2 regions of the Caldanaerobius fijiensis DSM 17918 genome follow, and region 2 is predicted to be linked to the other one. Evidence: riboswitches for the same ligand, from Rfam matches in the RefSeq annotation. Region 2 holds a riboswitch; the other holds the start of a gene.
What was found. Region 2 has a riboswitch for lysine ahead of lysA (diaminopimelate decarboxylase). Riboswitches for the same ligand answer to the same signal wherever they lie in the genome.
Positions count from the first base shown of each region.

Region 1: it holds a riboswitch for lysine, as region 2 does, so the genes downstream of both, BUB87_RS11445 (aspartate-semialdehyde dehydrogenase) here and lysA (diaminopimelate decarboxylase) in region 2, are expected to answer to the same signal.

Region 1 covers NZ_FQVH01000035.1:5,536-13,010, forward strand. The annotation lists gene BUB87_RS15110 (glycoside hydrolase family 97 C-terminal domain-containing protein) at 1-109, shown strand, start outside; gene BUB87_RS11420 (Mur ligase family protein) at 212-1,180, shown strand; gene BUB87_RS11425 (single-stranded DNA-binding protein) at 1,247-1,903, shown strand; gene dapD (2,3,4,5-tetrahydropyridine-2,6-dicarboxylate N-acetyltransferase) at 1,956-2,675, opposite strand; gene dapB (4-hydroxy-tetrahydrodipicolinate reductase) at 2,680-3,435, opposite strand; gene dapA (4-hydroxy-tetrahydrodipicolinate synthase) at 3,462-4,340, opposite strand; gene BUB87_RS11445 (aspartate-semialdehyde dehydrogenase) at 4,358-5,338, opposite strand; lysine riboswitch at 5,420-5,591, opposite strand; gene BUB87_RS11450 (ABC transporter ATP-binding protein) at 5,799-6,914, shown strand; gene BUB87_RS11455 (PucR family transcriptional regulator) at 7,027-7,475, shown strand, end outside.
Region 2 covers NZ_FQVH01000003.1:47,924-55,398, reverse strand. The annotation lists gene BUB87_RS02555 (PTS galactitol transporter subunit IIC) at 1-1,158, opposite strand, end outside; gene BUB87_RS02550 (NAD(P)/FAD-dependent oxidoreductase) at 1,229-2,299, opposite strand; gene BUB87_RS02545 (NAD(P)/FAD-dependent oxidoreductase) at 2,316-3,407, opposite strand; gene BUB87_RS02540 (hypothetical protein) at 3,503-3,946, opposite strand; gene BUB87_RS02535 (hypothetical protein) at 3,946-4,401, opposite strand; lysine riboswitch at 4,488-4,662, shown strand; gene lysA (diaminopimelate decarboxylase) at 4,734-6,074, shown strand; gene BUB87_RS02525 (50S ribosomal protein L25) at 6,137-6,733, opposite strand; gene BUB87_RS02520 (hypothetical protein) at 6,870-7,475, opposite strand, start outside.

The DNA.
Region 1 (7,475 bases), on a different contig from region 2:
GATAATTCATGAGAGGCGAGAGGTTACCATTTCTGATGTGCTAAATATACAGCTAAAAACCAATGGAGGCTGTGCCATAAAATTGAGCCCCATAAGAAATATAAAATGAAGTTTTTATATTCGACAGCAGGTTATCCTGCTGTTATTTTTATACATAAATAAAACCTGCTTGGATTAACATAATAATACTAGCTTGAAGGAGTTGATGACTGTGGATTTAAATCTGGCTATTATGGGCATTTTAGGTAAATCGACTACTTCTAACATGATAAAAGCGATATGTAAGTCTAAAACTCCTGTCATAAATGAGATAACCGACGTCAATATGATACAGGAAGATGTTTTTTACAATAACAACGTTTATATTTTTCTTAATTCATATGATTCATCGCTGATAAATGGCAGGTTAAAAGAATTGATAAAAGGTATACCAGCAGATAGGTTGTTTATAGCCAACGCTGATGATAAAATTTTACTGGATATATTGGCAGTGAACAATTCCACACCAGTAATCACATTTGGTTTAAATGGCAAATCAACTATTACCGCATCAAGTTTATCGTGTACACGTGAGAGTACCAGATTTATTTATTGTTTGCAGAGAAATGTGGTGACTTTTTCAGGAAGGCTGATAGAACCTTTTGAATATCCTTTTGAATTAAAAATGGTAGGGAATTTTCACGTGTACAATGCATTGGCAGCTATTACTGCATCAATCTTCATGGACAAAGATATTTGTGATGTCAGGAGATCTTTAAAGAAGCTAACGATTAAACACAATATGGAAGTGGTGTACGATAACCGTTTTACTATAATTGATAATAGGTGTATGAATATATATAGCTTAGAAAAGGTTTTCGAATCATTGCAGTTTATTGATTACAACAAGCTTATTGTGGTGTGTCAGCTGATAGAGGATAGCGGATTTAACGATGAGATGAAAAATTCTATAGAAAACTGGTGCGATGCTTTGGATATAAAAAAAGTGATTTTTATATCTTCAGATATTAAACAAAGTGAAAATATTAATAAGGATGGGAAAGAAGTATTTTTCAATAATATGGGCGATTCTTTGCGATGCGCTATTGAAAACGCTTTTGAAAACGACATGATTCTCTTGATGGGTGGCAAGGCAGAACATGGTGCAGGTGAGGCAATATTTGACGCCCTTTACAGTTAATAATCATATTTTTTTATTGAAACAATATATTTATATAGAGAACTTAAGATTGAAGGGGAGAGGAAAATGGCCAACCAGCTGGCAAATAATGTTGTAAATATTGTAGGCAAGATCATTTCGGATCTTGAGTACGGTTATGAGTTGTTTGGGGAGGTCTTTTATCAGACCACCATAGAGGTTCCAAGGTTGAGTGAGAGCAAGGATTTATTGCCTTTGACCATATCGGAGAGGCTCATACCCGGCATGGACATAAAAAAAGGTGCGCGGCTTAAAATAGAGGGACAGCTCAGGTCTTATAACAGGACGACTGAAGACGGCAAAAGGCATCTGGTGCTTACGGTATTCGTGAGGGATTTAAAAGTGATAGGTGACGACGAAGTGGTTAAAAATCCCAATGAAATATTTATAGACGGATATATATGTAAAAAACCTGTTTACAGGTCTACGCCTTTTGGCAGGGAAATCACTGATTTGTTGATAGCTGTAAACAGGGCTTACAGGAAATCTGATTATATACCTGTGATCGCTTGGGGTAGAAATGCCCGCTATAGCGAAAAGTTAAAAGTGGGTGACAGGATAAGATTGTGGGGAAGGATTCAAAGCAGGGAATATCAAAAAAGGATATCAGAGGATGAGGTTGTAACAAAGACAGCGTACGAGGTATCCATTTCAAAGATGGAAAAGGTCGATAATGGAAACAAAGTAAAAGAAAATGATGAATAACAGATAAGCGTAAGCCTTAGCAGCATCGCGCAAAAGGCTTACGCTTAGATTTTTAGCCTCTTAAATCATCCAGGAGTTTTGTTTTATCTCTGGTCTTATCGTCTACGCTTTTGACGATCTTGGCAGGCACACCTGCGACGACCATTCCTGGGGGTACATCTTCTATGACTACCGAGCCTGCAGCTACTACCGCTTTTTCGCCTATATGAACGCCTTCTAATACCACTGCATTGGCTCCTATTAATACGCCGTCTTCGACGACAACAGGCACGCTGCTGGGAGGTTCTAATACACCTGCCACAACGCTTCCTGCGCCTACGTGGACGTTCTTTCCTATTTTAGCCCTTGCACCTATGACCGCGTTCATGTCGATCATGGAGTTTTCACCGATCTCAGCACCTATATTGATGACGGCCCCCATCATTATAACAGCATTTTTCCCGATTTTTACCATATCTCTGATGATGGCACCGGGCTCTATCCTCGCCTCCAGATTCTTGATATCCAGAAGTGGTATGGCTGAATTTCTTCTGTCATTTTCGATGACATAATCTTTGATGAGGTTTTTATATTTTTCCAGGTATTCTTTGATGATGTCGTATTCTCCGAATAATACCCAGAAAGGGCCATACCCGAAGCCTTTAAAATCTGTAAAGGTGTTTTTATCAAGGTTGCCTTCTACATACACCTTGACCGGTGTGGACTTTTTGGCGTTTTTTATGTATCGGGCGATCTGATAAGGATCATTTAAGAATTCATCTTGTGTGCTCATGCTTTCATCCTTCCTCTAATAAGTCTTTCATTGAATATAATTTTGGCTGCTTTCCGATGATAAATTCAGCGGCCTTTAATGCGCCTTCAGCGAACACCGCTCTGGATTGTGCTGTGTGTTTGATTTCAAGGACCTCGTCGCGGCCTGCAAAGATCACTTCATGTTCTCCTACTATAGTACCTCCTCTTATGGCGTGTATGCCCAGCTCATTTTTTTCCCTTTTGCCGCTTGATGGATTTCTACCATAAGTAAAATTGAATGTGTTGCCGAGGGTGTCGTTGATAGCTTTTGCGATCATGAGGGCGGTGCCGCTGGGAGCGTCCAGCTTTTGATTGTGATGTTTTTCTATAATTTCTATGTCACTGTTTTCGTAGAGTACTTTTGCCGCCTGTGTCACCAGCTTTACAAGAAGGTTTATGCCTAAGGACATGTTTGCTGACATAAATATGGGTATCTGAGCCGATTTTTCAAGGACGAGGGCTTCCTCTTTTGCGTCCAGCCCTGTAGTAGCTATTACTACAGGGAGGTTTAGTTCTGCGGCATCCTCTACGAGTTGCGGTATGGCTGTGTGGAACGAAAAGTCTATGACCACATCGGCAGGCTCTTTAACCTCCTTTAATCTACTATAGACTGGGAAGTCCTGTTTTGAGTTTATTTTGTCGACACCTGCCACTATTGTAAATTTACTGCTGTTTTTGACGGCATCTATCACGTTTTTCCCCATTTTTCCGTTACATCCATGTAGTATCAACCTTATCATTTTATTCACCTTTCTATATCATGGCTTTACAGCAAGCCATATTTCTTTAACATTTGCCTCAACATCTCTTTGTGATTATCCTCCATGTCTACCAGCGGGAGTCTGAGTTTGCCTACGCCCATGCCCATCATGTTCATGGCGGTTTTTACAGGTATGGGGTTTGTCTCTATGAACAGGATGTTATTTAAAGGATTAAGTTCCAGCTGAAGCTCTCTTGCGCCCTCCACATCGCCGCTTAAGTATTTTTCCACCATTTCGTGTACCTTTGCAGGAAGAATATTGGCTGTAACGGATATAACGCCTACTCCGCCCAGCGATAGGATTGGTACGACCTGATCGTCATTGCCAGAATATATGTCCAGCTTGTCTCTGCACAATCTGGCGATTTCAGCCACCTGGCTTATATTGCCGCTGGCTTCTTTTACGCCCCTTATATTGGGATGGTTTGATAAGGTGCAGAGCGTTTCAGGCGTTATGTTCATACCGGTCCTTGAAGGCACGTTGTATATAATGATGGGTATGTTTACACTATCGGCTATAGCGGTGAAATGAGCTACCAAACCTTTTTGAGTCGTCTTGTTGTAATAGGGCGTTATGCACAGGAGGGCGTCGGCGCCTACGCTTTCAGCGTATTTGCTGAGTTCAATAGAGTGAGCGGTGTCGTTAGACCCGGTTCCCGCTATGACGGGTATTCTCCCTGCGACTTTTTCAACGGTGTACTTGATAGCGCCCTTTCGCTCTTCATCGGTCATAGTAGATGCTTCTCCGGTAGTACCGCATATGATTATGGCGTCTGTATGATTTTCTATATGCCATTCCAGCAACTCTCCCAATTTGTCATAGTTTACCCCATCCTCGGTAAAGGGCGTAACTATGGCCACTCCCGATCCTTTAAATATGGGCATTGTACCACTCCTTTCATTTATAACAACAATTCGGCTATCTGGACGGCGTTGGTTGCGGCGCCCTTTCTTATGTTATCTGCTACTATCCACAGGTTCAGGCCGTTTTCCACGGTTTCATCTCTTCTTATCCTGCCAACATAGACTTCGTCGTGCCCAGATGCAATGGTTGCCAGTGGATATACATTCTCTTGTGGTTTATCCATGACGATGACACCGGGGGCCTTTGACAGGATGTCGAATACCTGAGATAGCTCAAAGGGCTTTTCAAATTCCACGTTGACTGATTCGCTGTGGCTATTTTCAACGGGGACCCTGACTGTAGTAGCGGTTACCTTTATACTGCTGTCGCCCATGATCTTCTTGGTTTCGTTGACCATTTTCATCTCTTCCTTGGTGTAGCCATTATCCAGGAATACATCTATATGTGGCAAGCAATTGTTGGCTATGGGATGCGGATAAAACTGTGGCTGTTCACCGTTTAATGTCCTCCTGAGATCATCAACACCTTTTTTGCCAGAACCGGAAACCGCCTGGTACGTAGATACCACGATCCTCTTTATCTTAAATGCATCATGTAAGGGTTTTAAGGCCACCACCATCTGTATCGTGGAACAATTGGGATTTGCGATGATTCCTTTGTTCCATCCAACGTCTTGAGGATTTACCTCAGGTACTACGAGGGGTACGCTGTCATCCATTCTCCATGCACTGCTATTATCTATGACCACGACTCCCTTTGATGCTGCTATAGGCGCAAACTTCAGGCTTACGCTGGCCCCAGCAGAAAATAGCGCAATATCAATAGGGCGGTCAAAAGAATTCTCTGTTAGTTCTTCTACTACATAGTCTGTGCCTTTGAAGTTTATCTTTGTACCTGCTGATTTTTTAGACGCAAAGAGGTACAGATTTTCGATGGGGAAATTGCGCTCTTCCAGTACCTTGAGAAAAGTCCTTCCGACAAGTCCTGTGGCACCGACTATAGCTACGTTTTTCTTCATTAAAATACCTCCTATAAAAATAGTTATAAAAAAATCTAGTTATGTGGAATAACTAGCTGGCATTATAGACATCACGACTATAAACCAGATAGCTCTCCATCATCGCTGATGACAGTCAGCATGTTGTTCACATACTGACCAGGTCACCGGTACGGAGAATACCGGCCCTTCGGCGCTGTTTCCTTTTCTGCAGTTCATCGACTTCTCCCATCTCCCATACAGTACTCATAAACAGCGCGCCTCTATCTGTTATGTCTTCAATATTATATTTTATTCTAATATACCAGAGTTGTTACTTTAAGTCAAACATAAATTAAAGGGAAGAAGAGTATATCGTTTTTTAACAAAAAATGATATAAAACTATGTATAGTATACATAATATAAATTTTCGACAATTTATATTATAATATACCTGTAACGTTTGTAAACGTTAATACACTAATGATTGGAGGAAGAATTATGGCACAGGTTATCTTAAAGAACGTTTCTAAGGTCTACCAAGGCGGAGTAAAGGCTGTCGATAACTTCAATCTGGAGATAAAGGATAAAGAGTTTATAGTATTAGTCGGACCATCAGGTTGCGGAAAATCTACTACGTTGAGGATGGTAGCAGGCCTTGAAGAAATTACAGAGGGTGAACTGTATATTGGCGATAGATTGGTCAATGACGTTCCGCCTAAAGATAGGGATATCGCGATGGTTTTCCAGAACTACGCGCTGTACCCTCATATGACGGTGTATGACAATATGGCGTTTGGACTTAAGCTGAGAAAAATGCCAAGGGCTGAGATAGATAAGAGGGTAAGAGAAGCGGCGAGGATACTTGATATTGAGCACCTGTTGGATAGAAAGCCTAAGGCCCTTTCAGGAGGTCAGAGGCAGAGGGTGGCATTAGGCCGTGCTATTGTGCGTGAACCCAAGGTCTTCTTGATGGACGAGCCCTTGTCAAACCTGGACGCAAAATTAAGAGTTCAGATGAGGACAGAGATCAGTAAGCTTCATGAGAGACTTCAGACCACATTTATATACGTAACTCACGATCAGACAGAGGCCATGACAATGGGCGACAGAATCGTCGTCATGAAAGACGGGGTTATACAGCAGGTGGATACGCCGCAGACCATATACGATTATCCTGCCAACATGTTTGTGGCCGGATTCATCGGAAGTCCGCAGATGAATTTCATAGACGTAAGGTTGGTAGAGAAGAACTCTGAGGTCTATGCGGAGTTTAAAGGTTTTTCTCTGAAGTTGCCTGATGGAAAGGTTAAAAAGCTCGTCAACAGGTCATATATAGGCAAGGAGGTTGTGCTGGGCATCAGGCCTGAGGATATCCACGATGAGGAAGTGTTCATAAGCGCCAATCCAGGAGCTGTTATTGATGCAAAGGTCGAAGTAGTAGAGCTTTTAGGTGCAGAGACGTTCCTTTACATGGATCTAAAAGGTCAGCAGATTATAGCTCGCGTTGATCCCAGAAGCAAGGCAAAAGAAGGGGATATGCAGAAGATAGCCTTTGATATGAATAAGATACATCTGTTTGACAAGGAGACGGAAAAATCTATTTTGAACAGATAAGTTAAATTAAAGAAGGATTTTCAAATGAAAAGCAGAAATAATTATATAGATATTATTTCTGCTTTTTTCTTTGTCATTAATATAGTATACTATGTATTAGGGGTTGATTTCTGTGGATATATACAAAAGTGTATACGAAAAGGTTATGGATATTGTAGGTCTGCCTTTTAATATATACGATGCTGAAGGAAAATGCATTGTGGGCAGCAGCGAAGGCACTTCTATACCTATAGCGAATTTTGAGGATTTTTTTGAGTACGACAATTTTTTTGTTATAAACAACTGGATTTATAAAAGTGTAAGAATGAACGGAAAATTTTTGTGTTGCATTGCTATGAAAGGATTATCTCCGGAGGTGCAGAAATATATAGGGCTCATCGAGCAGATGATCATAGGCTTTAACAAGACAGATACAAACAGGTTAAGTATTTTTCGCAATATTATAGAGGGGCGCGATATAAATATAGAAAAGGCCGCAGAAAAGACCGAGGTACCTGTTATCAAAGATAGGATGGTTATACTCGTCAAGATGAATTCTTCATTTGAAGAGGTAAGAGAGAT
Region 2 (7,475 bases):
AACCTTGTAGAGATGCATAAGGCTTGTAAAAAAAGCAGCCATTCTCGATGAAATGACAAGATCTATGATGACAATAGGTATGCCAATGATCAACGCCCTAATCACATTGCTGTTAGTAGCCAGAATCACCATGGATATTGTAGTCATAAGATTGGTTAAATCTGCCAGTGGTATTATCCTGTTACCCGGTATAACAAAAGCCAGCGCAATGGATAAGGGCATGAGCAACAATCCTGTCACAAGAACAGATGTATTCCCCAAAAGAAGGGCAGGATCCACGCTCAAATACAACTTATCCCTGCCTGGAAACCTCCTCTCCATAAATCGCTTTATGCCCTCAGATATGGGAGTAAGCCCTCTCACAAGTATTTCCGCCATAGCAGGCAAAAGCACCATAACTGCTGCCAGACTCACTCCCAACTGAAGAATACCTTTTACATCGTATCCAGCCAAAATACCCAAAAAATCGCCTATGACAAAGCCTATGATCACAGGTTCACCCAATACCCCAAATCGCTTTTTAATTGTATCAGGATTAGCATGGAGATCTCTGATATATGGTATCCTTTCGATTACGGCATTTCCTATAACGCCAATCGGGAAAAACGTGATGGCAGATACCGTAGGCACTGATATTCCTTTAAATCCAAAACGTTTTTCAATAAAAGGCGCCGTCCAATCTGCCAGCTTTAGCGTTATTATTGCAATGACAGCGGTAGCAAGCACAGCCATGTAAAAATTACCTGTGGCCTTTTTCACCATAACACCTAATAACACGAAATGCCAGTAGTTCCATATGTCTACGTCTATAGTCCTGGTCATATTCATCGAAATCATGATCGCATTGATTAAAAGCACCATAGGTATGGCAACCACACCTATATCAGAAGCCCACGCCATAGCAGCCAGAGAAGGCCAACCTACATCCAGCACCGGATAATTCAATCCCGTGTGACTTATAAGGCTGCCTATGGCAGGTCCCACATTAGATACAAGGAAATCTATTACAATAAAGATACCCGCAAGCCCTACGCCCAGGGTAAGAGATGACATCAAAGCCTGACCCGGTTTTATAGATATCATCAATGCGATGATAAATATGACAATAGGAAGCATTACGTATGCCTTAAAGCTGAGTATATATGACAGTGCGGCCATCCAAAATCCTCCCTCAACCATGTCTTCTAGCTCTCATTTTATCATATTAGTATCTATATTGCTACAAAAATTAATCTCGTATAGTCTTCTTTAAACCCAGCAGCCTCGCTCCTAATCGCCAAACATCCACATTTGAGTTATAAAACATCTGTTTTACTCCTGGCACCGATAATAATCTTATAATCTTGTCAAATCCCCTATCGTCTAGCTTATCTATGTAATTTCTAAAAGTTGTTAAATCGGCAATCTGGTTTACAAGAGGCTTTAACATATCTTCGTAATCCTTTTTCTGAACCATAGCTCTTGCCGCATATATACCGCTTAAAAGTGACGTAATCGTTCCAAAACACAAAAGAGGGTTTAAAAGCCCCGCTGCATTGCCCACAAAGTACATGTTATCAATTATATGAGATGTACAGTACCCAACCGCCAAATCTTGCTCAAAAGTCTCAACTATAGGATTATCAAGTTTAATAGTTTTTAAAAAAAGATCCCAGTGTTCATCTATATCGCCTTGGCTTATATGGGGTACCACCAATCCCAATGTCGCCCTCTTATTATCAAAAGGTATCATATAACCATAACCTGAACCGGCAAATCGGGTATTAAACCACATGTGCATGGCTTGAGGATTAAAATCCCCCAATATTACAGCTCCTTTGATAAAGGTGTGCATCGTCATCCGCCATATGCCTATATCGCTGCTTATGAGATGGTTTCCCGATGCCACAACCACATAGTCGTATTCCTTGCTTAAAACCCTATAATCTGCGTGGATATTAAAATTAATCTTAGACTTAACCAAACGCCTCAACTGATTCTCAATAGAATTTTCATCCTGTCCTTTCAAAAATGTATACCCTAATCCTTCACCCCTGACTACAGTTTTTCGCCCCGGGCCATACACAGTTATTTCGTTGACGTTATTCAGAGGAAAAAGGGTTATATCATAGTTATCCTCAATATATCTAAACAGGTCACGTATCGGTCTGGTAAATATCCCTAGTATGACCCCAGAATGTTGATGAAAATCTCCTACTGTAAAACGCCTCTCAAATATCACGGGATTTATCCCAAGCCTCTCTAGCTCATGGGCACATGCAAGCCCCGATATACCAGCACCAACAATCGCCACTCTCACTATACCACCAGCTCCTTCACCTTAAAGGCTTTTCACCCCAAAACCTGTTGTATGCATTATCGACAAGCCAGGAAGCATACCTGACCACATTTAGACCTGTATTGTAAATGATCTTGTTAAAGCCTGGAAAACCCAATAACCCGACGATGAAATCAAAGCCTCTATTCGTCAATGCATCCAGGGCCTTTCTAAAAGTCAGCATCTTCATAAATTCTTCATGGATATATTTAATCTCTTGCTCGTAATCTTTCGCTTCTACTATGCATTTAGCTGCAATACTACCCGATAGCAAGGCATGAAATTGGCCAAATCCAAGAAACGGTTCCAAAATCCCTCCGGCATTGCCTACAAAATAGACGTTTTCTACTGTATGGGGATAGACATTTCCGGACTTATGTTGAATAACAAATTCCTCCACTCTTTCATTTGTTATATTCTCTATTTTCAAAAATGTCTGCCAGTTGGTTTCTAACTCGTCTTTTTTAATGTAAGGAACCATTAAAGCCAGTAAGGCCCTTCTGGAATCATATGGTGCTAAGTACGCATATCCCGATTTTGCATAAACAATATTTATCCACATCATCAGTACATTGGGATCAAACTCTCCTAATATCACAGCCCCTTTAAGCCACGTTTCCATGAGATCCTGCCAGCAGCCGTATAATTTCGTAAATTGATTGCTTCCAGTGGCTACCACCACATAATCAAATTCCCTTTTTAGAGGCTCAAGGTCATCGATCTTCGTATTAAAATTTATGTTGGATTTTATAAGTTTAAACAAGTTACTCTCCAGAGAACCCTCTTCAGGTCCTCTCACAAAAAAGTACCCAAGGTTATTGCCGCGTATAATACTTTTCTTAGTAGGTCCATTCATGATGATCTTATTTATAACAGCTGTCGGCTGTATCGGTATATCGTATTTATATTTTTCATATCTTAGAGGATCCTTTATAGATCTCGTGAATACCTGTAAAATCGCGGCAACATGATTATATCCACCGCCCACAGCAGATTGAGCTTCAAATATGATGGGATCAATTCCGTAGCTCTCCAACTGGTACGCACACGCAAGACCTGATATACCTGCCCCTACGATCGCCACTTTCATAACCATCACCATCTCTTCGACTTTAAAATTCTTATGTAAATATAAACCAGTGCTCCTATGCCTATCAAATAAACTACCAAAAGATACATTTGCTATTACCTCATCCTTTTGACAAAATTTTCTCCAAACCACGAAATATCAATTAGCGCCATTATATCAATCCAAAAGCTGTAGAGCGAATTCCAGTGTCGGTATTCCAGATAGCCGAATACCCACATGACACGCTCAAAAAGCATGAAAAACCCAACCCATATAAATATATTTAAAAGCCTCGCCCATCTATTTTTCGGGAGATGTTGTACCATCAGTGTGCCCATAGTAAAAACCGGCCCCAATGTAAAAAAAATCGACCCGGCTCCCGATATGCACAGGATGCTTTCTTTTATAGCATATAGGTTTAAACCTATAAAAATCTTATCTACCATGATCTGTATTATGGATGCCCATATGCCTCCTATTACATTCGGCCATAATCTTTTCCAGTCTATACAAATCAGGAACAAAATCCAGCTCAAAACAAATGCGAGAACCCAGCCCATTACAACCCTTCTCTCGTTGAAAAAACCTTATTGATTTCAGTGGGCTTAGATTCCATCGCTTCTATTCGCTGCTGAAGCATCGATATGGCCTTCATTACTTCGTCTCTCAGCTTCGTCAAAAGTCCCCTTATATCAGGATTGGTTATCAATATCATTTGATCATTATAAAAGGTTTGAAGTTTTGTCATCTCTTTTACGAGGTCCTGCATCAAATCAAGCGTATCCAGTGACATATTGGTTTTAATCAGTGAAGGTATATTTATTGACTTTTTCTTTTGCTTTATATCATATATGTGATCATCTGCCATCTTGCTGCACTCGTTTAAAATCCCAGCTATCACAGGGTCACCGATTCGTCTGGCATACTTATTGCATTTATCCTTTAGCACCATTTCCTGTTCCTCGGCTTTATTCAAGCAGCTATACATAAGTTCCTGCGGCGTCAACTTTTGCATAAACAACTACCTCCATGCATTTATTTTCCCTTGACATAATATTTTTTATGCTGTAAAATGTAAAAAACGAACACCTCATCTTCCAGCAGTGAAGTAGAGGCGCGAAATACATCAGTAAGCCACGGAGCCCGGGAAGCGATGAACTGGCTGAAAGGGTATTTCGCCGAAGCGCAAGAGAAGCCCATCTCTTGTAGCTGGGCCTGTATCGAATAGGTACAGGACTGTCACCGGCACAACCGCCGGTGGAGAGCTATCTCGCGCATGGAAGGGAGGAAACTCCCTTAAATGCGCAATTATTTAAGGGAGTGAAGTAAGTGAGATTACATGGTACTATGAAGGTCAATTCTAAAAATCACCTGGAAATAGGTGGATGTGATGCTGTTCGATTAGCTAAAAAATTTGGAACTCCTCTATACGTTATCGATGAAGATCTTGTTCGCCAAACGTGCAAGAGATATTATGATTCTTTTATGAAAAAGAATAATGGGCTGGTTTTATACGCTTCCAAAGCCTTCATGAACATGGCTATGGTCCGTTTGATCGATGAAGAAGGATTAGGCCTAGATGTCGTTTCAGGAGGCGAAATATATACTGCTGTTCAGGCCGGATTCCCAATGAACAAGGTGTATTTTAACGGCAATAACAAGAGCCCAGAAGAGCTGGTATTTGCTCTCAAATCCGGTGTAGGACGTATTATAGTGGATAATTTTTATGAATTAGAAATTCTAAACCATATAGCAGGTACATTGGGTAAAAAAGCAGATATTCTCATAAGGATAACGCCGGGAATAGAAGCCCACACCCATGAATACATTATGACGGGGCAACTGGATTCAAAATTTGGATTTAACGTCCCCGATGGCCAGGCCATGAAAGCTATTGATATGGCGATAAAGATGCCGAATTTAAATTTAAAAGGTATCCACTGCCACATAGGCTCCCAGATCTTCGATATGCAATCGTATAAGCATGAAGTAGAAATAACCACAAGTTTTATAAGGCAGATAAAAGATGAAACAGGTTACGAAGCAGAAGAACTGGATCTAGGCGGTGGTTTTGGGGTATATTATACTGAAGAAGATGATCCAGCCACTATAGAAGACTACGCTGATATGGTGTTTAGCACTTTGAACAAAATGGTAAATAAACTTGATATAAAAATGCCGAAAGTAATTGTCGAACCTGGAAGGTCTATTATAGCCAATGCTGGCATAACCTTGTATACTGTCGGCGCCATCAAGGAGATACCAGGCATAAGAAAGTATATCTCGGTAGACGGCGGTATGACAGACAATCCGCGGCTGGCTTTATACGGTGCTAAGTATGAAGCCGTCATCGCCAACAAGGTCTTTGAAAAAAATAGCGAGGTCGTTTCCATCGCAGGTAAGTGTTGTGAATCTGGAGATATGTTGATCTGGGATATATGTCTTCCTCATATAGTCCCAGGAGATATCATCGCCGTATTGAGCACAGGAGCATACAATTATTCCATGGCCAGTAATTACAACCGGCTCACAAAACCCGCTGTGGTGTTGGTAAAAGATGGCCGTGCAGACATCATCGTAAAGCGCGAAACATATGAAGATCTGGTGAGAAATGATGTTATTCCTGCCAGGCTAAGCAAAAATAGCTACCAGGATATAAGTGAAGATGCCAGCGTCAGCGCTATATAATATGCATTACGTAAATTGGATAGAGAAAATAAAAGCCGGTTAAGAACCGGCTTTTATTTTCTCTATTCTTTTTCAGCCTCTTCTGGCTGCTCTTCTTCCTCAACTTCGCTGATTTCAGGAACTATTATAGATAAGACAATCTCCTCAGGGTCATCAAGAATCTTAACGGCTTCTGCCACAGAGAGATCAGACACTTTAACCACATCTCCAATCTCCATATTAGATACATCTACCGTAATACTCTCAGGTAGATCCTTAGCCTTACACCTCACAGACACTTCTCTCAACTGGTGCTGTACAATAGCACCTTTGCTCTCTATAAGACCTGTTCCTTCCACCACTATCGGGACCTCTGCCTCAATATCCTCTTCCATAGAAACTCGCTGGAAGTCAATATGTATTATCTTGTTATCCAGGATACCATACTGCACCTCTTTTATGATCCCAGGTATCACCTGGCCATCCAGTACCAGGTTTAAAATCGTGCTATGGCCGTGCTTTTTATATATCTCGTTGAACTTTGATGCATTAACGGCTATAGGTAAACTGTCCAAACCTTTCCCATAGACAACAGCAGGAATTAGATTTTTCTCCCTCAATTTGCGAGCAGCACTTTTCCCTGCTTCTCTTGTCTTTACCTCAAGATTGACAGTTTCCATATCAAAACATCTCCTTTCTGAACTCTTCTGAACTGCTTTTGCCATAAGCAACGATAGCTTTAATAGAACACCAAAGCGTAAATTCCTGAGGACATGCCTTACCCTGTTTTCAGTATATATCTTCCAGACGAGGATGTCAAGGGTTGCTCAGTTCGTCGATCACCATAACCAGAAAAGACGGAACCACAAATATAAACATGGTTGCAGCAGCTACAATACCCGCATCATTAAAAACCAGGGCAAAAAGCATACCCACTGTGCTACCCAAAAAGCCAGCGTAAACCGCTTTGTTGCGCTTAAATATATTTATGAGTATGTTTGTAGGTTTATAGAACAAAAACCCTAAAACCAAAATAAATGTTATCAGGACTTTTGTCCATATAGTATACCTTATAAGCTTTATATTCATTGATAACTTACGCTGGAATATCATAAGAAGTGGCATGATGCCCTCCTCTCTAACCAGCAAAGCAGTTCTCCCTATGTGAGACTGACCTCCTCTTAGCATGTCGTAAATAAACAAACCTATCATCATAATTAGCATAAATCCAAACAAATATACAAAATTTTTTTTGTTAAATTTGAAGTTAAACAACAACAGCATAGACGTACCATAAGCCATAAATGAGACAATAAACCCTCCTAATTTGGTGCCAAGGCTGGGGGCACTTATTATATAAATTAAAAATATGAATATGGCTGAAACAACGTATTTCATAAACGGTTTTTTATATCTATCTAT